3 regions of the Bradyrhizobium sp. 40 genome follow, and region 1 is predicted to be linked to each of the others. Evidence: predicted binding sites of a transcription regulator. Region 1 holds the regulator's gene; each other region holds the start of a gene.
What was found. Region 1 encodes PhoB, which activates phosphate uptake and scavenging genes when phosphate is short. Its sites were predicted from a motif close to TGTCATNNANCTGTCAT; they were not measured.

Region 1 (7,467 bases):
GTTTCCCCCAGGGCAAGCCTGCGGCTCTGAGCTAAATTCCGGCGATTTCAGTTGCTTAACACTGTCATCCGACTGTCACCAAACCTTCGTAAAAGCTCAGCTGTCCGCTCCTAAAGGGGCGGCACGGGGAGCGCGATCGGGCGCGGATGGCGCTTCGCTCCCCTGTATGGAGACCAGCATGAATTTCCTCAAAACACTCGTCGCTGCTGGCATGGTCGCCGCATCGACGACGGCGGCCTTTGCTGCCGACATCACCGGCGCCGGTGCGACGTTCCCGTTCCCGATCTATTCCAAATGGGCCGATGCCTACAAGAAGGAGACCGGCAACGGTCTGAACTACCAGTCGATCGGCTCCGGCGGCGGCATCAAGCAGATCCAGGCCAAGACCGTTACCTTCGGTGCCAGCGACGCGCCGCTCAAGGCCGAGCAGCTCGAGAAGGACGGCCTCGTCCAGTGGCCGATGGTGATGGGTGCCATCGTTCCCGTGGTCAACATCGAGGGCGTGAAGCCCGGTGAGATGGTGTTCGACGGCGAGACGCTGGCCAGCATCTATCTCGGCAAGATCACCAAATGGGACGACGCCGCGATCAAGAAGCTGAACCCGAACGTGAAGCTGCCCTCGGAGGCCATCACCGTGGTCCGCCGTTCGGACGGTTCGGGCACCACCTTCAACTTCACCAACTACCTCGCCAAGGCCAGCGCGGACTGGAAGAGCAAGGTCGGTGAGGGTACCGCCGTCGAGTGGCCGGTTGGCGTCGGCGCCAAGGGCAACGAAGGCGTGTCCGGCAACATCAGCCAGACCAAGAACTCGATCGGCTATGTCGAGTACGCCTATGCCAAGCAGAACAAGCTGACCTACACCGGTCTCGTCAACAAGGCCGGCAAGCCGGTGCAGCCGACCGTCGAAGCGTTCCAGGCGGCCGCCGCCAACGCCGACTGGGCCAAGGCTCCCGGCTACTACGTCATCCTGACCGACCAGCCCGGCGAGAAGTCCTGGCCGATCACGGCGGCGACCTTCATCCTCATGCACAAGGACGCCACCGACAAGGCGGCCTCGCAGGAAGCCATCAAGTTCTTCCGCTGGGCCTTCAAGAGCGGCGGCAAGGCGGCTGAAGAGCTCGACTACATCCCGATGCCGGACCCGATCGTTCAGCTGATCGAGAAGACCTGGGCTGCCGACATCAAGAGCTAGGCTCGCGACGCTCGTGCCCCGGATGCGCTGCGCCGCATCCGGGGCGCGGACCAACAAAAAAAACGTATACTATTTGGTACAGGGGATCGGCGTGGCAGAGATGGCCGTTCAGAGCGATGTAATCGACGATGCCGGACCGTATGATCGCGCCAAGGCCTTGAGCGCGTTCAAGCTCGGCGACGTCACCTTCTACTGGATCACGCGGCTCTCCGCGATCTCGGTGCTTCTGATCCTCGGCGGCATCATCATTTCGCTGATCGTCGGCGCCTTCCCGGCGATGAAGGAATTCGGGGTCTCGTTCCTGTGGACGCAGCGCTGGGCGCCGTCCGCCGATCCGCCGGTGCTCGGCGCGCTCGGGCCGATGTACGGCACGCTCGTGACCTCCTTCATCGCGATGCTGATCGCCATTCCCGTGGGTCTCGGCATTGCGATCTTCCTCACCGAGCTCTGCCCTGAATGGCTGCGCCGCCCGATCGGCATGGCGATCGAGCTGCTCGCCGGCATCCCCTCGATCATCTACGGCATGTGGGGCTTCTTCGTGCTCGGCCCGTTCCTCGCCAACACGTTCCAGCCCTTCATGATCAAGATCTTCGATGGCGTGCCCGTGCTGGGCGCGATCTTCGCAGGTCCCCCGTCCTATCTCAGCCTGTTCAATGCCGCGCTGATCCTCGCCATCATGGTGCTGCCCTTCATCACCTCGATTTCGGTCGACGTGTTCAAGACGGTGCCGCCGGTCCTGAAGGAAGCCGCCTACGGCGTCGGCTGCACCACCTGGGAAGTCGTCCGCAGCGTGGTGATCCCCTACACCCGCGTCGGCGTCATCGGCGGCGTCATGCTGGCGCTGGGCCGCGCGCTCGGCGAGACCATGGCGGTAACCTTCATTATCGGCAACTCGTTCAGGATCTCGTCGTCGATCTTCGCGCCGGGCACCACGATCTCGGCGGCGATCGCATCCGAGTTCGCCGAAAGCGACGGCCTGCACCAGTCCGGCCTGATCCTGCTCGGCCTCCTGCTGTTCGTGCTGACCTTCTTCGTGCTCGCGGCGGCGCGGCTGATGCTGATGCGGCTGGAAAAGAAGGCGGGGAACTGACGCCATGAATCCGATCTACTCACGCCGCCGCCGCAAGGACATCGTCGTCCGCGGGCTCTGCATCGCCGCAACCGCCTTCGGTGTCACCTGGCTCGCGTTGATCCTGATCACGCTGCTCTACAATGGCCTGGCGGGACTCAATGTCCAGCTGTTCACCGAGAACACGCCGCCACCGGGATCGAACGAGGGCGGCCTGCTCAACGCCATCGTCGGCTCGCTGATCATGACCGTGATCGGCGTCGGCATCGGCGCGCCGCTCGGCATGTTCGTCGGCACCTATCTCGCCGAATACGGCCGCAATGACCGGCTGACCTCGGTGATCCGCTTCATCAACGACATCCTGCTCTCGGCACCCTCGATCATCATCGGCCTGTTCATCTACGGCGCGGTGGTGGTGCCGATGCGCGGCTTCTCGGCGATCGCAGGCTCGCTCGCGCTCGCGGTCATCGTGATCCCGGTGGTGCTGCGCACGACCGAGGACATGCTGCTGCTGGTGCCGAACGCGTTGCGCGAGGCGGCCTCGGCGCTCGGCCTGCCGCGCTCGCTGGTGATCAAGCGGATCGCTTATCGCGCTGCCCGTTCGGGCCTCATCACCGGCGTGCTGCTCGCGACCGCCCGCGTCGCCGGTGAAACCGCGCCGCTGCTGTTCACCGCGCTGTCCAACCAGTTCTTCAGCCTCGGCCTAAACAAAACGATGGCGAACCTGCCGGTGACCATCAACAACTTCGTGCAGAGCCCCTATGCCTATTGGAAGCAGCTGGCCTGGAGCGGCGCGCTGCTCATCACCCTGACCGTTCTTGCCCTTAATATTTTCGCGCGCATCCTTGGCGCCGAGAGGACCGCAAAATGAGTGATCTTTCCGTATCGATGAGCGCGTCAGGTGGACTGCCGCACGCGGCAGTGCTGCCGGAGGCGCCCCCCAAGGTGACCGTGCGCAACCTGAACTTCTATTACGGCGAGCACCATGCGCTGAAGAACATCAACCTGACGCTCGGCGCCAACCGTGTCACGGCGTTCATCGGTCCGTCAGGCTGCGGCAAGTCGACCCTGCTGCGCATCTTCAACCGGATGTACGACCTCTATCCCGGTCAGCGCGCCACCGGTCAGCTCATGCTCGACCAGACCAACATCCTCGACGGCAAGCTGGACCTCAATCTGCTGCGCGCCCGCGTCGGCATGGTGTTCCAGAAACCGACGCCGTTCCCGATGACGATCTACGAGAACATCGCGTTCGGCATCCGTCTTTATGAGAAGATCTCGAAGTCCGAAATGGACGGCCGCGTCGAGAAGGCGCTGCGCGGCGGCGCGCTGTGGAACGAGGTCAAGGACAAGCTCAACGCCTCCGGCCTGTCGCTCTCCGGCGGCCAGCAGCAGCGCCTCTGCATCGCCCGCACCGTCGCGGTGCGGCCCGAGGTGATCCTGTTCGACGAACCCTGTTCGGCGCTCGACCCGATCTCGACCGCCAAGGTCGAGGAGCTGATCCAGGAGCTGTCCGAGGATTACACGATCGCGATCGTCACCCACAACATGCAGCAGGCGGCGCGCGTCTCCGACAAGACCGCCTTCATGTATCTCGGCGAGTTGATCGAGTTCGACGACACCAGCAAGATCTTCACGTCGCCGTCCGACCGGCGCACGCAGGATTACATCACCGGCCGGTTCGGCTAGGAGACGCGACATGGGTTCTGAACATACCGCAAAGGCCTTCGACACCGACCTCCAGGAACTCACGCGCCTGGTCGCCGAGATGGGTGGCATCGCCGAGCGCATGATCGTCGAGTCCGTCGACGCATTGATCCGCCGCGACGTCCCGCTCGGCCAGCGCGTCGTCGCCATCGACACTGAACTCGACGCGCTGCAGAAGCGCATCGAGGAACGCGCGGTGCTCACCATCGCCCGGCGCCAGCCAATGGCGGTCGATCTGCGCGAGATCGTCGGCGCCATGCGCGTCGCGACCGATCTCGAGCGCATCGGCGACCTCGCCAAGAACATGGGCAAGCGCGTTGCGGCGCTGGAGACGGACTTCCATCCGCTCAAGCTGTTCCGCGGCCTCGAGCACATGACCGACCTCGTGCAGCAGCAAGTCAAGTCGGTGCTGGACGCTTATGCCGCGCATGATTTGCCGGCGGCGATGGCGGTGTGGAAGGGTGACGAGGAAGTCGACGCCATCTGCACCTCGCTGTTCCGCGAGCTCCTCACCTACATGATGGAGGATCCGCGCAACATCTCGTTCTGTATTCACCTGATGTTCTGCGCCAAGAATATCGAGCGGATCGGCGACCACGCCACCAACATCGCCGAGACCGTGTTCTACATGATTGAGGGCCAGGCGATCACCGACAAGCGGCCGAAGGGCGACATGACGACCTTCGCCAACACGGTACCGAACACCTGAAGACTTAAGGGAGCGACGACCCGATGGGCGCACGCATTATGGTGGTTGAGGACGAGGAAGCCCTGACCGAGCTTCTCCGCTACAACCTCGAAGGCGACGGCTATGACGTCGAGACGGTGATGCGCGGCGACGACGCCGACACCCGCCTCAAGGAGCACATCCCCGATCTGATCGTGCTCGACTGGATGCTGCCGGGCCTGTCAGGCATCGAGTTGTGCCGGCGGCTTCGCACCCGTCCCGAGACCAAGCAGCTCCCGATCATCATGCTCACCGCGCGCGGCGAGGAGAGCGAGCGGGTGCGGGGTCTTGCGACCGGCGCCGACGATTACATCGTCAAGCCATTCTCGGTGCCGGAGCTGCTGGCGCGCGTGAAAGGCCTGCTGCGGCGCGCAAGCCCGGAGCGGCTCGCCACCGTCCTTGCTTTTGGCGACATCGAGCTCGACCGCGACAAGCGCCGCGTGGCGCGCTCGGGCCGGCCGATCGATCTCGGTCCGACCGAATATCGCCTGCTGGAGTTCTTCCTGGAGCATCCGGGACGGGTGTTCTCGCGCGAGCAACTGCTCGACAGCGTCTGGGGCCGCGACATCTATATCGACGAGCGTACCGTCGACGTGCATATCGGCCGCCTGCGCAAGCTGCTCAATCTCGGCCGCGAGCAGGACCCGATCCGCACCGTCCGCGGCGCCGGTTACGCGCTGGATGATCGGTTTGCCAAGGCGGAGCAGGTATAGGGTTGCAGCCTTGTTTGTTGGCAAGCTGTCCCGAATTCTTCGACGTCGTCCCGGACAAGCGAGCGCTGATCCGGGACCCATAACCACCGAACGTGGTTTGGCGAAGACTCGGAGCGACCCCTTTCGCACGGCAACTGCGCGCTCGGAGTATGGGTCCCGGCCCCCCGCGCGCAATTGCGCACTAGGCCGGGACGAGACTGAAATCGTTGAGCCGTCTTCGCGCGACGACTTGCCGTAATTACCGCGGCCCCGGCTTCACCGGTGCACGCCGCCGATCCGACGCCGGCTGGTACGCGACGCGCGAGTGCTGGGCGCAATAGGGCAGGCCGGACAGCGCCCGTCCACCGCAGAAGAAGAAGTCCGGGCTTGAGGGATCGCCGACCGGCCAGTGGCAGGTCGCCTCGTTCAATTCCAGCAGCGACAGCCGCTGGCTCATCGGCACCACGTTGTCATAGGTGACCGGATCCGGCTCAGCCTCGACCTCGAAGGCCTGCGCCAGCGCGGTGTTGCCGCGCGAGATCGGGCGGCTCACCCGCATCATGTGCTGCGCGGGGCGCGCCTTGCGCGGGCGCGGCGCTGCCGATGAAGGGCTCTTGGCGCGGCCCGAAAGGCCGAGCCTGTGCACTTTGCCGATCACGGCATTGCGGGTCACATTGCCGAGCTCCGCCGCGATCTGGCTGGCCGAAAGTCCGGCCTCCCAGAGCTTTTTCAGCTGCTCGACGCGATCATCGGACCAGGTCAAAACCGTCATTGCACCCTTTCCCTCGCTGCGCGCCAGCCATCCTGGGGCCTCGCAGCGAATGCCTAAGCCTTCAAAAACCCGTGCCGCCAGAATCCCTTAAGGCTCGCCGGGCGCGTCTTGAACGCCCGAACGTTTACGCCGGTACATAAGGACTTAAAGATCAGAACCACTGCACGAGATGTCGTATCTGACAATCCAAACGCTACAATATGGCGTGACTCCCGCGCAAGAGTCCGCCGACTCGCTTCCACATGTTCCGTGACTAAATCCCGCAAAATCGGCACCGCAAGACTACGGATTCAGCGTTTCGCGAGGCTTTCCGGGCGGCATTGACACCCGTTTCACCAGGCCTAAGATAGTCGCGCGTGCCGCCCTCAAGAGGCGGCACGTTTCGTTTTCCGGGCCGGTCGATGGTGCGTTGCGCAATGCACGCTCACACCGTCCGCAACATTCAAGTGACCGTCATGACTAACAGCGCAGCGCCGCATTTGCTCCCCGTTTTCGCCAGGTCCGACCTCGGTTTCGAGCGTGGCGAAGGCTGCTGGCTGATCGCGACCAATGGCGAGCGCTATCTGGACTTCACCTCCGGCGTTGCGGTGAATGCGCTCGGCCATGCCCATCCGGCGCTGGTCGCGGCGTTGCAGGAGCAGGCCACGAAGCTCTGGCACATGTCGAACCTGTTCCAGAGCCCGGACGGCGAAAAGCTCGCCGCGCGCCTGTGCAATGAAAGTTTCGCGGAGTTCGTGTTCTTCTGCAATTCCGGCGCCGAAGCGCTGGAATGCGTGATCAAGGTCGTGCGCCGTTATCACGCCGCGAAGGGCCATCCCGACCGCTATCGCATGATCACCTTCGAAGGCGCCTTCCATGGCCGCACGCTGGCGACACTTGCCGCGACGGGTTCGGCAAAATATCTCGAAGGTTTCGGCCCCCCGATGGAGGGCTTCGACCAAGTTGCGCATGGCGATCTCGACGCGGTGAAAAAGGCGATCGGTCCGCAGACCGCCGGAATCCTGATCGAGCCGATCCAGGGCGAGGGCGGTGTGCGTTCGGCAACGCCCGCCTTCCTGAGGGCGTTGCGCCAGCTCTGCGACGAGAAGGGTCTGTTGCTCGCCTTCGACGAGGTGCAAACCGGCATGGGCCGCACCGGCGATCTGTTCGCGTACCGCCGCCTTGGCGTCGAACCCGACGTGATGTCGCTGGCCAAGGCGCTCGGCGGCGGCTTCCCGATCGGCGCCTGCCTTGCGACCGCGGAAGCGGCATCCGGCATGACGCCGGGCTCGCACGGCTCGACCTTCGGCGGCAATCCGCTCGCGATCT
Region 2 (7,467 bases), 2.8 Mb from region 1:
CGTGTGAGTATACCGAACATCATTACTTTGGGCCGCATCATGCTGGTCCCGATCATCGTCTGGGCCATCGTGTCGAGCCAAATGGAGGTGGCGTTCGCCGTCTTCCTGATCGCCGGGATCAGCGACGCGGTCGACGGCTTCCTTGCCAAGCGCTTCAACATGACGAGCGAGCTCGGCGCCTTGCTCGACCCGCTCGCCGACAAGGCGCTGCTGGTCTCGATCTACATGGCCTTGGGCATCTGGGGCGCGATTCCGCGCTGGATCGTCATCCTAGTGGTCTCGCGCGACATCATGATCGTCGCCGCCGTGATCATATCGTGGCTGTTCGACCGCCCTGTGGAGATGAAGCCCTCGAAGGTATCCAAGCTAAACACTGTGGCCCAGGTGGCGTTCGCAGCGCTGGTATTGGCCGCCCTCGCCTTCGGCTTCAAAGCCGGTCCTTATGATATAATCTTGATGGGCCTCGTTACGGTCTTCACGCTCTCCTCCGTGTCGCTCTATCTCGTTGAGTGGTTGCGGCACATGAGCACGATCGAGGCCAAGTGAGTTGGGAAGCGGCCCCGCAAAAGGCCAACTCCCGCTCGATGAAGTCGCATCTCGTCAAACGAAGCCGGCACGCCGGCACGGAGCAAAGCAAACGTGCCAGGCCGCGTTCATCCCCGACAATTGGCGTTTTCGCTTCCGCATGCGGAGAGCCTGAGCCGGGACAATTTCCTCGAAGGCCCCGTTAATGCCGCCGGTCTTGCCCTCATCGACGCCTGGCCGGAATGGCCGAACCGGATCATGTGGCTGGCCGGCCCGGAAGGAAGCGGCAAGAGCCATCTCGCCGCGATTTGGGCCGAGGCTTCAGGCGCCCGCTCGACCACGGCCAATGGGCTGACCGCCGAAGCCGTCCCGGCCGCGCTCGCCACCGGCGCGCTGGTGGTCGAGGACCCCAAGGCCAGGGAATTCGACGAGCGCGCCCTGTTCCATCTGATGAATCTGGCGCGCGAGGACGGCGCCTACGTCCTCTTCACCGGACGCGAGGCGCCCGCTTCTCTCGAGATCGAGCTTGCCGACCTGCGCTCGCGGCTCCGCGCCGTCCCTGTTATCTCGCTGCTGCCGCCTGACGACCAGCTCTTCCGCGGCCTGATCGTCAAATTCTGCGCCGACCGCCAGCTCGCGGTGGACGAGAGCGTGGTCGGCTACCTCGCCACTCGCCTGGAGCGGTCCTCGGCCGCCGCCCGACGGGCTGTCGATCTGCTGGACACCGAGGCCCTGCGCCTTGGCCGTCCCGTCACCCGGGCCTTGGCAGCCGAGCTGCTCCGGGATGTCTGACCAAGGCGGCTTGACGCGGCCGGGCGGCGGAACATCAATGTCATCGAAACGTCATCGCTCTAACACATGCTCCCGCGGGTTTTGCGCGTAAGTCGCAAATTGGGGCGAACTGGATGGATCGACTTCTGATGGACTCTGCGCAAGCTGTTGAAGTTAAAGAAAAAGCCCCGGAAGCCGAAGGCCCGCCGGCGATCGCATCGAGCCCCGAGCGGTTCATCAATCGCGAGCTCTCCTGGCTGCACTTCAACCGCCGCGTCCTGGAGGAATCGGTCAATCCCAGCCACCCCATGCTGGAGCGGGTGCGATTCCTGTCGATTTCAGCGAATAACCTCGACGAGTTCTTCATGGTCCGCGTCGCCGGCATCAAGGCCCAGGTGCGCGAGGGCATTGCCGAGCGCAGCCCCGACGGTCTGACCCCGTCCGAGCAGCTCGCGCTCATCAACCGGACCGTCTCGCAGCTTGCGTCCGACCAGCAGGCGATCTGGCGCGACCTGCGCGGCACGCTTGCCGACGAGGGCATCGTGCTGGTCGATGGCAAGGAGGTCACCAAGGCGGAACGAACCTGGATCGAGGACTACTTCCTCAGCAACGTGTTCCCGCTGCTGACGCCGCTCGCGATCGACCCGGCCCACCCGTTCCCGTTCATTCCGAGCCTCGGCTTCACCATCGCGCTCCAGCTCACGCGCGCCGCCGACGGCAAGCAGATGAACGCGTTGATCCGCATGCCTGGCAAGATCGACCGCTTCATCCGCCTGCCGGCCGAGGGCAAGGTCGTCCGGCTGATCTCCCTGGAGCAGGCCACCGCTCTGTTCATCAACCGCCTGTTCCCCGGCTACAATCTGCACGGCCAGGGCGCATTCCGCGTCCTCCGCGACTCCGAACTCGAAATCGAGGAAGAGGCCGAGGATCTCGTCCGCCTGTTCGAGACGGCGCTCAAGCGCCGTCGCCGCGGGTCCGTGATCCGACTCGAGATCGACGCCAAGATGCCGGAACAGCTGCGCAGCTTCGTGCAGCACGCGCTGTCGACCGCCGACGACGAGGTGTTCCTGGTCGACGGCGTGCTCGCCATGAACGAGCTCTCGCAGCTCACCCGCCTCGACCGGCCCGACCTGGAATTCACCCCTTATGTGCCGCGCCATCCCGAGCGCGTGCGCGAGCAAGGCGGCGACATCTTCGCTGCGATCCGACAGAAGGACCTCGTCGTCCATCACCCCTACGAATCCTTCGACGTCGTGGTGCAGTTTCTCCAGCAGGCCACGCGCGACCCCGACGTCGTCGCCATCAAGCAGACGCTCTACCGCACCTCCAGCAACTCGCCGATCGTGCGTGCGCTCGTGGAAGCCGCCGAAGCCGGCAAATCCGTCACCGCGCTGATCGAGCTGAAGGCCCGCTTCGACGAGGAGGCCAACATCCGCTGGGCGCGCGACCTCGAACGCGCCGGCGTGCAGGTCGTCTACGGCTTCCTCGAACTGAAGACGCACGCGAAACTCTCGATGGTGGTGCGCCGCGAGGGCGGCAGCCTAACGACCTACGTCCACACCGGCACAGGCAATTACCACCCGGTGACCGCGCGCATCTACACCGACCTCTCCTACTTCACCTCGGAGCCGACCATCGGCCGCGACGCCGCGCGCGTGTTCAACTTCATCACCGGCTACGCCGCGCCGAGCGATCTGGAAAAGATGGCGGTCTCGCCGCTGACCTTGCGCAAGCGCATCATCGAGCACATCCAGGGCGAGACCGCGCATGCGCGGCACGGCCGGCCTGGTGCGATCTGGATGAAAATGAACGCGCTGGTCGACCCCGACATCATCGACGCGCTCTACGAGGCCTCACAGGCCGGCGTGCAGGTCGAACTCGTGGTGCGCGGTATCTGCTGCCTGCGACCCGGCATTCCCGGACTGTCGGAGAACATTCGCGTCAAGTCGATCATCGGGCGATTCCTCGAACACGGCCGAATCTACTGCTTCGGCATGGGCCAGGGCCTGCCGAGCGCGAAAGCGGCTGTGTATATCTCCTCGGCGGACATAATGCCGCGCAACCTCGACCGCCGCGTCGAGGTGCTGTGTCCGCTGCAAAATCCCACGGTGCATCAGCAGGTTCTCGAACAGATCATGGTCGCGAATCTCAAGGACAATGAACAGAGCTGGCAATTGTTGCCGGACGGGTCCTCAACGCGTATGAAGACCGCGAAGGGCGAGGAGCCTTTCAACGTCCACAACTACTTTATGACAAATCCGAGTCTGTCTGGCCGTGGTAAGTCGCTCAAGGAATCCTCGCCGCGCCGCCTCACGCGCCGTAATGAACGTCATCAATCCTGATCCGGGATCGTCGACGTGAAGCGGCCGCGCAAGCGCGGCTCGAGCGTCGCCGTCATCGACATCGGCTCCAACTCGGTCCGTCTCGTCGTCTACGAGGGACTGACGCGGAGCCTGATTCCGATCTTCAACGAGAAGACGCTGTGCGGGCTCGGCCGCGAGGTGCAGAGCACCGGCTTGCTTGCGCCCGACGCCGTCGACAAGGCGCTGACCTCGCTCAAGCGCTTCCGTGCGCTGTGCCGGGTGATGCAGGTCGGACGGGTGTTTGCGATTGCGACCGCCGCCTGCCGCGACGCCTCCAACGGCGCCGACTTCATCGCGAAAGCCGAGCGCATCTGCGCGGTGAAGATCGAGATCCTGTCGGGCCCGCGCGAGGCGCGGCTGTCGGCGCTCGGCGTGATCTCCGGCATTCACCATCCCGACGGCATCGTAGGCGACCTCGGCGGCGGCTCGCTCGAACTGATCGACGTGCGCAAAAACACCGTGCGCAGCGGCGTGACGCTGCCACTCGGCGGCCTCGCACTGCAGGACCTCGCGCATAAATCCCTGAAACGCGCCGACCGCATCGTGCGCGAAGCGCTCGACGGGGTGCCACAGCTCAAGGCAGGGAGCGGCCGCAGCTTCTACGCCGTCGGCGGCACCTGGCGCGCGCTTGCGCGCATCCACATCATCCAGAGCGGCTATCCGCTCCAGGTGATGCACGGCTATTCGATTTCGGCGGCCGAGGCGCTCGATTTTTCGCGTCGTCTTCGCCGGCTTGCGGCCGCCGGCATGCTCGCCGACATCGAGATCGTCGCCGATGCCCGGCGCCCGCTCCTCACCTATGCCGCACTGGTGCTCGAGCACATCATCCGGGTGGCGAAGCCGAAGACCATCGTGTTCTCGACCTTCGGCGTGCGCGAGGGCCTGCTGCACGAGAAGCTGCCGGAGTCCGAACGCAACAAGGACGGGCTGATCTGCGCGGCCGAGGAGCTGAACCAGCTGCTGTCGCGTTCGGCCAAGCACGCGCGCGAGTTGATCGCCTGGACCGACCGCCTCGCCCGCGTGGTGAAGCTGCGCGAGACCGAGGAGGACCGCCGCCTGCGCCACGCCGCGTGCCTGCTGTCCGACATCGGCTGGCGCGTGCATCCCGACCATCGCGGCGAGCAGACGCTGAGCCTCGTCGTCAACGGCAATTTCGGCGCGATCACCCACACCGAGCGCGCCTTCGTCGGCCTGTCCGTGTTCTATCGCTATGCGGGGCTCAGCGAGGAGAACCAGCCGCCGGTCGCCATGCAGGAGCTTCTGACGCCGGCGCAGCTCGAACGCGCCCGCCTGCTGGGCGCGGCCTTCCGCGTCGCGCATCTGATCTCGGCGGCGCGTCCGGGCGTCTTGCCTGCGACCCATTTCCGCAGCGTGGGCCGTAAGCTGTTGCTGGTGTTCGAGCACCGCCTCGGCGATCTCGTCGCGGACCGCGTCGGCAGCCGCTTCCGCGCGCTCGCCCGGCTGATCAACCGCGCCGGCTCGATCGTGCGGCGCTAGCGCATGATCCGGAAAAACGTGAAACGTTTTCCGGAAAGATCATGCTCGAAAGATAAGCCTATTCCGCCGAGGCCTTGGCGTGGCGTTCGGATGACTCCAGCGCGGCTGCGCTCATGCTGCGGCGGCGCCAGATGGAGCCGACGACCAGCACGACGACGACGCCGAGAGCTGCGCAGAGATATTCGCCGCCTCCGCCGCCATGGGCGAATTGCGGCGGGATGCGCAAGGCGCCGAGCATGTTGTCCAGCGAGGCGCCGAACGGACCGTCGAACAGCGTGTGCAGCCTCGGCGCGATGCCGGGATCGGTCGCGATCACCTCGCCCGCGATCCAGCCGAGCAGCGCCGCGCCGGCCCACACCAGAACCGGGAGCTTTGCGAGCAGCGCCATGATCAGCGCCGCACCGGCGACGATCAAGGGCACGCTGATGGCAAGGCCGAGCACCAGCAGGGGCGCACTGCCATTGGCGGCCGCGGCCACCGCAATGACGTTGTCCAGGCTCATGACGATGTCGGCGACGACGACGATCTGCACGGCCTGCCACAGATGCGAAGCCGACTCGACGCCGTCCTCGTCCTCCTGTTCCGGCACCAGCAGCTTTGCCGCAATCACGATCAGCGCAAGACCGCCGACCAGCTTGAGGTACGGCAGCTCCATCAGGCTCGCGACGATCCCCGTGAAGATGATCCGCAGCAGCACCGCCGCGCCGGCACCGAGAATCATGCCCCACAGCCGATGCCGCGGCTTGAGGCCGCGGCAGGCGAGCGCGATCACCAGCGCATTGTCGCCGGACAAGAGGATGTTGATCCAGATGATCTTGCCGACCGCGACCCAGAAGGTCGGTTCGGCCATCTCAACGCGGAACTGGGTGAAGAATGCCCCGATCGTAGCGGGATCGAAGATCTGCCAGAGCCAGTTCACACTACATCCTTTCGCCGCGTCTCGTTACCTTATCGGCCGACGGATCAGCCGACGATCTCGTTGCCCGAGAAGAACTGCGCGATCTCGATCGCGGCGGTTTCCGGCGCATCCGAACCGTGCGCGGAGTTCTCGCCGATCGACTTTGCGTAGAGCTTGCGGATGGTGCCGTCAGCCGCCTTGGACGGATCGGTCGCCCCCATCACGTCGCGATACTTGGAGACGGCACCCTCGCCTTCCAGCACCTGGACCACCACGGGGCCCGAGGTCATGAAGTCCACGAGCTCACCGAAGAAGGGGCGCGCCTTATGGACCGCATAGAAGGTCTCGGCCTGTTCCTTGGTCATGCGGATGCGCTTCTGCGCGACGATGCGCAGGCCCGCCTTCTCGATCACGGCGTTAACCGCACCGGTAAGGTTACGCGCGGTGGCGTCGGGCTTGATGATCGAGAAGGTGCGTTCGATGGCCATGATCTTGTCCTTGAAGAGAAAACGGTGGTTCGGAGTTGCCGGGCTTATATCGGCGCGTTCGCCATACGGCAAGCGACCGCCAAAACCGACTCGCGGGTGCTTCGCCGCAGGCCAAGCGCCCGAATTCCAACATGGATTACGACGATTTCACCCAAATGAACCCAATCTGAAGCCCTCGTCAGGGTTTGGTTCAGCCTCGCTCGGATAACCTCAGGTCCATCGAAACCAAAGCCTCTGCCCGAGGCGGACCGTTTCGGCGGCCTTTCCATCGACGCGATAGCCCCGCGCCGGCAGTTTTGAGGAGATCACCATGTTGAGGAAGCTTTCGCTCGCCGCGGTCGCCGTGGTCGCGCTTGGTGCCGCGCTGGCGCCGACCTCCGCGTCCGCTCATTGGCATGGCGGCTGGGGTCATGGCGGCGGCGGTGGCTGGCATCACGGCTGGGGCGGACCGCGGTTCTATGCCGGCGGCCCCGTCTCCTATGGCTATGGCGGCTGCTATGTGCGCCGGCTGGTCCCGACCCCCTGGGGACCCCGCTGGCGGATGATCAACCGCTGCTACTGAGCCCGACAGCACCTTTCCAAAGCTACCTGAGCCCCAAGGTACCTTCCAAGCGAAACCCCGGCGTCCCCCAGCGCCGGGGTTTTGTATTCGGAGGGGGCCATTGCGCGGCTTCACACAATTTTTGCTAGAATGCCGCGCAATCGCCGCGAGTGGCGAAACCATTTGGGGGCCAAGGACTTGGTACCGTGTCGCTTCTTTGAGAACACGGAACCCTGCGATGGTTAGCCTTTTCGCCGACGACAGCGAGCAAATCGACCGGCGCACCAGCCGCTCGATCCGCGATGCGGTGGGCGAACGGCTCCAGCAGAGTCTGCGCCCCGAAGCCAGGCTCCCGACGCACCTCGAGCAACTCCTCAATGAGCT
Region 3 (7,467 bases), 660 kb from region 1:
GAACGTCACCGAGGAATACAAGCAGAACCAGGAGCGCTACGAGTTCCTGAAATGGGGCCAGAAGGCGTTCTCGAACTTCTCCGTCGTGCCGCCCGGCACCGGCATCTGCCACCAGGTCAATCTCGAATATCTCTCCCAGACGGTCTGGACCAAGAAGGAGAAGATGACGGTCGGCAAGAAGACCGGCACCTTCGAGGTCGCCTATCCCGACTCGCTGGTCGGCACCGATTCCCACACCACCATGGTCAACGGTCTCGCCGTGCTCGGCTGGGGCGTCGGCGGCATCGAGGCCGAAGCCTGCATGCTCGGCCAGCCGCTGTCGATGCTGTTGCCCAACGTCGTCGGCTTCAAGCTGAAGGGCGCGATGAAGGAAGGCGTCACCGCGACCGATCTCGTGCTGACCGTGACGCAGATGCTGCGCAAACTTGGCGTCGTCGGCAAGTTCGTCGAGTTCTTCGGCCCCGGCCTCGACCATCTCTCGGTCGCCGACAAGGCGACGATCGCCAACATGGCGCCCGAATATGGCGCGACCTGCGGCTTCTTCCCGGTCGACGCCGCCGCGCTCGATTATCTCAAGACCTCCGGCCGCGCCTCGGCGCGCGTCGCGCTGGTGCAGGCCTATGCGAAGGCGCAAGGACTGTTCCGCACCGCCAAGTCGCCCGATCCGGTGTTCACGGAGACGCTGACGCTCGACCTCGGTGACGTCGTGCCATCGATGGCCGGCCCGAAGCGCCCCGAAGGCCGCATTGCGCTGCCGTCCGTGGCCGAGGGCTTCTCGCTCGCCCTCGCCAGCGAATACAAGAAGGCCGAGGAGCCGGGGAAGCGCTTCGCCGTTGACGGCAAGAAGTTCGACATCGGCCATGGCGACGTCGTGATCGCCGCAATCACCTCCTGCACCAACACCTCGAACCCGAGCGTGCTGATCGGCGCCGGTCTGCTGGCGCGCAACGCCGCCGCGAAGGGCCTCAAGGCAAAGCCGTGGGTGAAGACCTCGCTGGCACCCGGCAGCCAGGTGGTGGCGGCCTATCTCGCCGATTCCGGTCTCCAGGCCGATCTCGACAAGGTCGGCTTCAACCTGGTCGGCTTCGGCTGCACCACCTGCATCGGCAATTCCGGTCCGCTGCCCGAGGAGATCTCGAAGTCGATCAACGACAACGGCATCGTCGCGGCTGCGGTGCTCTCCGGCAATCGCAACTTCGAAGGCCGTGTCTCGCCGGACGTGCAGGCGAACTACCTCGCCTCGCCGCCGCTCGTGGTCGCTCATGCGCTCGCGGGTACCGTCACCAAGAACCTCGCTGTCGAGCCGCTCGGTGAAGGCAAGGACGGCAAGCCGGTGTACCTCAAGGACATCTGGCCGACGACGAAGGAGATCAACGCCTTCATGAAGAAGTTCGTGACCGCGTCGATCTTCAAGAAGAAGTATGCCGACGTGTTCAAGGGCGACACCAACTGGCGCAAGATCAAGACGGTCGAGAGCGAGACCTATCGCTGGAACATGAGCTCGACCTATGTGCAGAACCCGCCCTATTTCGAAGGCATGAAGAAGGAGCCGGAGCCGGTCACCGACATCGTCGAGGCCCGCATCCTTGCCATGTTCGGCGACAAGATCACCACCGACCACATCTCGCCGGCCGGTTCGATCAAGCTCACCTCGCCCGCCGGCAAATATCTCAGCGAGCACCAGGTGCGTCCGGCCGACTTCAACCAGTACGGCACGCGCCGCGGCAACCACGAAGTCATGATGCGCGGCACCTTCGCCAATATCCGCATCAAGAACTTCATGCTCAAGGGCGCGGATGGAAATATCCCGGAGGGCGGTCTGACAAAACACTGGCCCGACGGCGAGCAGATGTCGATCTACGACGCCGCGATGAAGTACCAGCAGGAGCAGGTGCCGCTGGTGGTGTTCGCCGGCGCCGAATACGGCAACGGCTCCTCGCGCGACTGGGCCGCGAAGGGCACCCGTCTGCTCGGCGTGCGTGCCGTGATCTGCCAGAGCTTCGAGCGCATCCACCGCTCCAACCTGGTCGGCATGGGCGTGCTGCCGCTGACCTTCGAGGACGGCACCTCCTGGTCGTCGCTCGGTCTGAAGGGCGACGAGAAGGTCACGCTGCGCGGCCTCATCGGCGACCTCAAGCCACGCCAGAAGTTGACCGCGGAGATCGTCTCCGGCGACGGTTCGCTGCAGCGCGTTTCGCTGCTCTGCCGCATCGATACGCTGGACGAGCTCGAATACTACCGCAACGGCGGCATCCTGCACTACGTGCTGCGCAAGCTCGCGGCGTAAGCGCGGATTTGTGAACGGTGGCTCACTGCGAAGTGAGTAGTAGGTTACACGAAGGCGGCCTATCACAAGGCCGCCTTCACGCGTTTGCGGCAGGCTTCGGATGGCCCGCCCGGCGGAGAACCTCACGCCCTGGACGGCTGCTGTGGCGGACGAATGTGCGAGGCCCGTAAGACTACGGTGACCATCCGGGGGTAAGCTTTCCCTCTCTCGAGCAATGGTGTGCGGCGTTCGACATGACAACAATGACGGCTTCTCATCTGGTTTCACGCTGGTCCGGCGCCCTCTGGTCGGGTGCGCTTGGTCTCTGTGCGATCGTCGCCGTCATTCGTCCTGCCGAGGCTGATCCCCGCGCCGTTGTCGAATTGTTTACCTCGCAGGGCTGCTCGTCCTGCCCGCCGGCCGACAAGATCATCGGCGACCTCGCCCGCGATCCCTCGATCATCGCGCTGAGCATGCCGATCGACTATTGGGACTATCTCGGCTGGAAGGACACATTGGCCGATTCGCGCTTCTCTGCACGGCAGCGTGCCTATTCGCGCATGCGCGGGGACCGCGAAGTCTACACGCCGCAGGTCGTGGTCAACGGCTCCACGCATGTCGTCGGCAGCGATCGCACTGGCATCGAAAGCGCGATCGGCAAAACCGACGCCGGCACTGGTGTGATGAGCGTACCGGTGACGATGTCGCTCGCGGGCAAGCAGATCAACGTCTCGGTGGCCGCGAGCAAGGAGCCGACGGCGTCCCACGGCGAGGTCTGGATCTGCTCGATTGCGAAGTCGGTGCCGATCGCGATCAGCCGCGGTGAAAATCGCGGACAGCAGGTCATCTATCATAACGTGGTGCGCAACCTGCTCAAGGTCGGCGACTGGACCGGCCGTCCGGAAAGCTGGACGGTGCCGATCGAGAACCTCACGCGCGACGGCGTCGACGGTGCTGTGGTCTACGTCCAGGACGGCAGCCGGGAAAAGCCGGGCCCGATGCTGGGCGCGGCGTACACGTCGCTGCACTAACGCGCACACTTCGAATTTTCCGATTCAAGCACAGTCTCAATCCTCATGGTGAGGAGCGCGCTCTTGCGCGCGTCTCGAACCACGCAGGCCCTGCTGAGGCAGCTCGGCCTCGATCCTTCGAGACGCCGCTTCGCGGCTCCTCAGGATGAGGGGAGGGAGTGTTCTCGCTGATGAGGAAGAGATCCGTCGAGGCGGAAACATCCCGACACAAACAAAACCGGCCCAAACAAAAAAGGACCAACTCGCGTTGGCCCTCCTTGTCGTGCGAACAGACCCGATCCTGACGGCCCCGGGGGGCTGGGGGCTGAGGAATCCGGAACCGAAAGGACCGGGTCAACGCACACAGGTCTTTTCGCAATGCAGGGCGGCAGTCGCTTGGCGGAAAAGCGGCGACACTATGATTCCTGCTAACGATCCCGTGACGGTTTGCCGCGACAGAGTTCCACCGCTGCGTGTGGGCGGTTTGCTCCGGTCCAACGTCCTTACAGGGCCCCTTGCAGTGGGGAACAGTTGGCGCGATCATGCAACTGTCATGATCCGCGGTTCCGGGGACGGTCTTCGCGGACGCGGTCATGCTGATACGACAGGAGGCAGCCTATGAGTCTGTCGGAGGATGCTGATCCGAGCGAACAGCGCGCGGCGGCGCGCCCCGCCGCTTCGAATGCGCAACCGAGCCGCGTAACGTTCAACCGGCTCGAGCTGCACCGTATTCTCAATCTCTACGGCCGGATGGTCGCCGACGGCGAGTGGCGCGACTACGCCATCGACTTCCTCAAAGATCGCGCCGTGTTCTCGGTCTTTCGCCGCGCTTCGGAAGTGCCGATCTATCGCATCGAGAAGGATCCGCGCCTCGCGCGCAAGCAGGGCATGTACAGCGTGATCTCGGCGACGGGCCTGATCCTGCGCCGCGGCCACGAGCTGGAGCGCGTGCTCCTGGTGATCGATCGCAAGCTGGCGGTGGTGTAGCGGCGCGCTCGGTGCTGTAGGGTGGGCAAAGGCGCATCGCGCCGTGCCCACCATCTTTCGTCAAACGCGTTGGTGATGGTGGGCACGCTTCGCTTTGCCCACCCAACGAGACCTATTTTGTCGGCACGCTCTTCGCGCCCTCGCCAAGATCTCGCTGCATCATCACCGTGTCCAGCCAGCGGCCGAATTTGAGCCCGACGCTGGGATGCGTGCCGATCATCCTGAAGCCGCCCTTGGTGTGCACGCCGATCGAGCCGGCATTGGCGGAATCGCCGATCACGGCGATCATCTGGCGGAAGCCGCGCGCCTCGCATTCGACGATCAGCCGCTCCAGCAGGAGCGCTCCGATGCCGCGGCGGTGAAAGGACGGATCGAGATAGATCGAGTTCTCGACCGTGAAGCGGTAGGCCGGCCGTGGCCGGTAGGCGCCGGCATAGGCGTAGCCGGCGACGCGCCCGTCGAGGATGGCGACGAAATAGGGATAGCCGCCGTCGATCAGCGTGCGGCAGCGGCGCGTCATCTCGGCGAGGTCGGGCGGCTCCAGCTCGAACGTCGCGGTGCCCTCGCGGACAGCCTGCTGGTAGATGGCGGTGATGGCGGGAAGGTCGGCCTCAGTGGTGGGCCTGATATCGGGTGCGGACATGCCGCAAGATTAGAGCCTTCCCGGGACGACTGGAAGAGGCAACGGCCTCCCCACGCCGCCATTGCGAGCGGAACGAATCAATCCAGAAATGCGTCCGTGGAGGGACTCTGGATTGCTTCGTCGCAAGAGCTCCTCGCAATGACGGTGGTTGAGGGAACATCACGCCCAAACAAAAACCCCGGCCTTTCGGCCGGGGCTGGTGTCGTTCGCTCTGGTCTGACGCTTAGTCGCGCTGGCCGAGGAGCTGCAGGAGCAGCGTGAACAGGTTGATGAAGTTCAGGTACAGCGACAGCGCGCCGGTGATGGCCGCACGCTCTGCGATGTCACCGCCGGCCGAGGCGTAGCCGTAGATGTAGTCGTTCTTCAGCCGCTGGGTATCCCAGGCGGTGAGGCCCGCGAACACCAGCACGCCGACCACCGACACGACGAACTGCAGCACCGAGCTCGCCAGGAACAGGTTCACCAGGCTCGCGATGACGATGCCGATCAGGCCCATGAACAGGAACGAACCCATTCCGCTCATGTCACGTTTGGTGGTGTAGCCGTAGAGGCTGAGCGCGCCGAAGGTCGCCGCGGTGATGAAGAACACCCGCACGATCGAGGTGTGGGTGAACACCAGGAAGATCGAGGACAGCGAGACGCCCATCAGCGCCGCGAACACCCAGAACAGGATCTGGGCGGTCGAGGGAGCGAGACGGTTGATGCCCGCCGAGATCACGAACACCATGGCGAGCGGCGCGAGCATGAACAGCCACTTCAGGGGGCTGACGAACATCGCGTAGCCGAACGGCGTCAGGAACAGCTTGCCGACGCGGACGGCTTCCGGGGTCGGAACATCCGTCACGGCGGCCATGTAGACGCCGAGCGCGGCCAAGCCGGTGATGGCCAGGCCGATGCTCATGTAGTTGTAGATGCGCAGCATGTAGGCGCGCAGGCCGGCATCGACCGTCGCGGCGTCAACACGCCCGGCGGCCCTGCCGAAAGGAGAAGCGTAATTGCGGTCTAGGTCCGACATGGTCGAATTCCCGTTGGTTGGTCCGGTCCGGCATGAGGGTCGCCACGCCGCCGGTTCGTCAAATTCTATCTCGGATACCGATGTCTGCCGACTAAATTTTGGCTAACAATCGGGGCTCCGAACCCATTCGATATGTGGGAAACTAACACATCCGCTGCAACCGTCCACGCGCGGCTGAATGTCGCCCTTCCCTGCAATCCAGACGAGCGGACGTGGTTAATCGCCGGAATCGTGCGATTTCGCTCCCGTGCCGCCGCCCGCTACCATTTGTCACAAATTCCGCAACACCGTGGCGGGCTTTTTGTTCAACGCCAGCAGCGTGCCGGCGAGACCCAGGCCGACCGTGACGACCAAGGCAGCCGCGACCACGCCGGCGGCGCTGCCGCCCTGCCAGACGAAGGTGAGGGTCATCAGTCGGGTTACGATCATCCAGGCCGCGACGCTGCCCGCGAAAACGCCGAACATTGCGGTGGCAAGCCCGATCAAGAGGTATTCGAGCGCATAGGCGCCGAGCAGCCGCAGCCGGGTCGCGCCGAGGGTCTTGAGGATCACCGCATCGTAGACCCGGTGGCGGTGGCCGGCGGCGAGCGCGCCGCCCAACACCAGGATCGCCGAGATCAGGGTCACCGCGCTGGCGCCGCGGATCGCCAGCGCCAGGTTGGTCACGACCGAGCCGACCGTCTCCATCACCTCGCGCACGCGCACGCTCGTCACCATCGGATAGGCGTCAGCGACCTCCTTGATGATCTTGCCGTCGCCGGCCGCATCGCCGCCGGCTTCCGTCAGCGTCGCGATATGGGTGTGCGGCGCGCCCTTGAAGGCGTTTGGCGAGAACACCAGGACGAAATTGATGCCGAGGCCCTGCCAGTCGATGCTGCGCAGATTGCTGATCTTCGCGGGGATGTCGCGGCCGAGGATGTTGACCACGACCTCGTCGCCGAGCTTGAGGCCGAGTCCATCCGCGATCTTCTTCTCCATCGAAACCAGCGGCGGGCCGGCATAATCGGCGCTCCACCACTCGCCCTCGACCACCTTGGAGCCTTTCGGCAGCTCGGCGGTATAGGTCAGGCCACGGTCGCTCTGCAGCACCCACTCGGAATCGGTGCTGGGCTTGAGCTCTTCGGCGCGGACGCCACGGGCTCCCACGATGCGCCCGCGCAGCATCGGGACGTCATCGACCGTCGCGCCAGGAGCGATCTGGCGCAGATACGAGTCGAACTGCTCGGCCTGCGTGCTCGGAATGTCGATGAAGAAGAACGATGGCGCGTGCTCGGGCAGTGCGGCCAGGAACTGCCGGCGCAGATTGCCGTCGATCTGGGTGATGGTGACGAGCACGGCGAGCCCGAGGCCAAGCGACAGCACGACCGAGGGCGTCAACGCGCCCGGCCGGTGGATGTTGGCGATCGCAAGTCGCAGCATTGGCCAGCGCGTGCGCGGCAGCCGCCGCGCGATCGTCATCAGCAGCGCGGCAATGCCGCGCAGCAGCGCGAACACGACCACGGAGGAGGCCACGAACACGGCGGCGATGCGCTTGTCGAAGGACAGC

Region 2: a site for PhoB is predicted at 1,356-1,372, ahead of IVB40_RS20345 (RNA degradosome polyphosphate kinase). Genes of this name have one in related genera too.
Region 3: a site for PhoB is predicted at 3,815-3,831, ahead of IVB40_RS00840 (DUF2794 domain-containing protein). Genes of this name have one in related genera too.

Annotation. Positions count from the first base shown of each region.
Region 1 is NZ_CP064688.1:6,974,396-6,981,862, reverse strand. It holds gene IVB40_RS33490 (ATP-binding protein) at 1-35, shown strand, start outside; gene pstS (phosphate ABC transporter substrate-binding protein PstS) at 179-1,192, shown strand; gene pstC (phosphate ABC transporter permease subunit PstC) at 1,293-2,282, shown strand; gene pstA (phosphate ABC transporter permease PstA) at 2,287-3,132, shown strand; gene pstB (phosphate ABC transporter ATP-binding protein PstB) at 3,129-3,950, shown strand; gene phoU (phosphate signaling complex protein PhoU) at 3,961-4,677, shown strand; gene phoB (phosphate regulon transcriptional regulator PhoB) at 4,701-5,408, shown strand; gene IVB40_RS33455 (GcrA family cell cycle regulator) at 5,647-6,159, opposite strand; gene IVB40_RS33450 (aspartate aminotransferase family protein) at 6,615-7,467, shown strand, end outside.
Region 2 is NZ_CP064688.1:4,164,116-4,171,582, forward strand. It holds gene IVB40_RS20335 (CDP-alcohol phosphatidyltransferase family protein) at 4-546, shown strand; gene IVB40_RS20340 (DnaA/Hda family protein) at 640-1,317, shown strand; gene IVB40_RS20345 (RNA degradosome polyphosphate kinase) at 1,446-3,638, shown strand; gene ppx (exopolyphosphatase) at 3,654-5,156, shown strand; gene IVB40_RS20355 (TerC family protein) at 5,215-6,075, opposite strand; gene ndk (nucleoside-diphosphate kinase) at 6,120-6,542, opposite strand; gene IVB40_RS20365 (sulfur globule protein precursor) at 6,853-7,104, shown strand; gene IVB40_RS20370 (hypothetical protein) at 7,322-7,467, shown strand, end outside.
Region 3 is NZ_CP064688.1:162,443-169,909, forward strand. It holds gene acnA (aconitate hydratase AcnA) at 1-2,287, shown strand, start outside; gene IVB40_RS00835 (DUF1223 domain-containing protein) at 2,521-3,297, shown strand; gene IVB40_RS00840 (DUF2794 domain-containing protein) at 3,895-4,263, shown strand; gene IVB40_RS00845 (GNAT family N-acetyltransferase) at 4,376-4,906, opposite strand; gene IVB40_RS00850 (Bax inhibitor-1/YccA family protein) at 5,130-5,921, opposite strand; gene IVB40_RS00855 (FtsX-like permease family protein) at 6,192-7,467, opposite strand, start outside.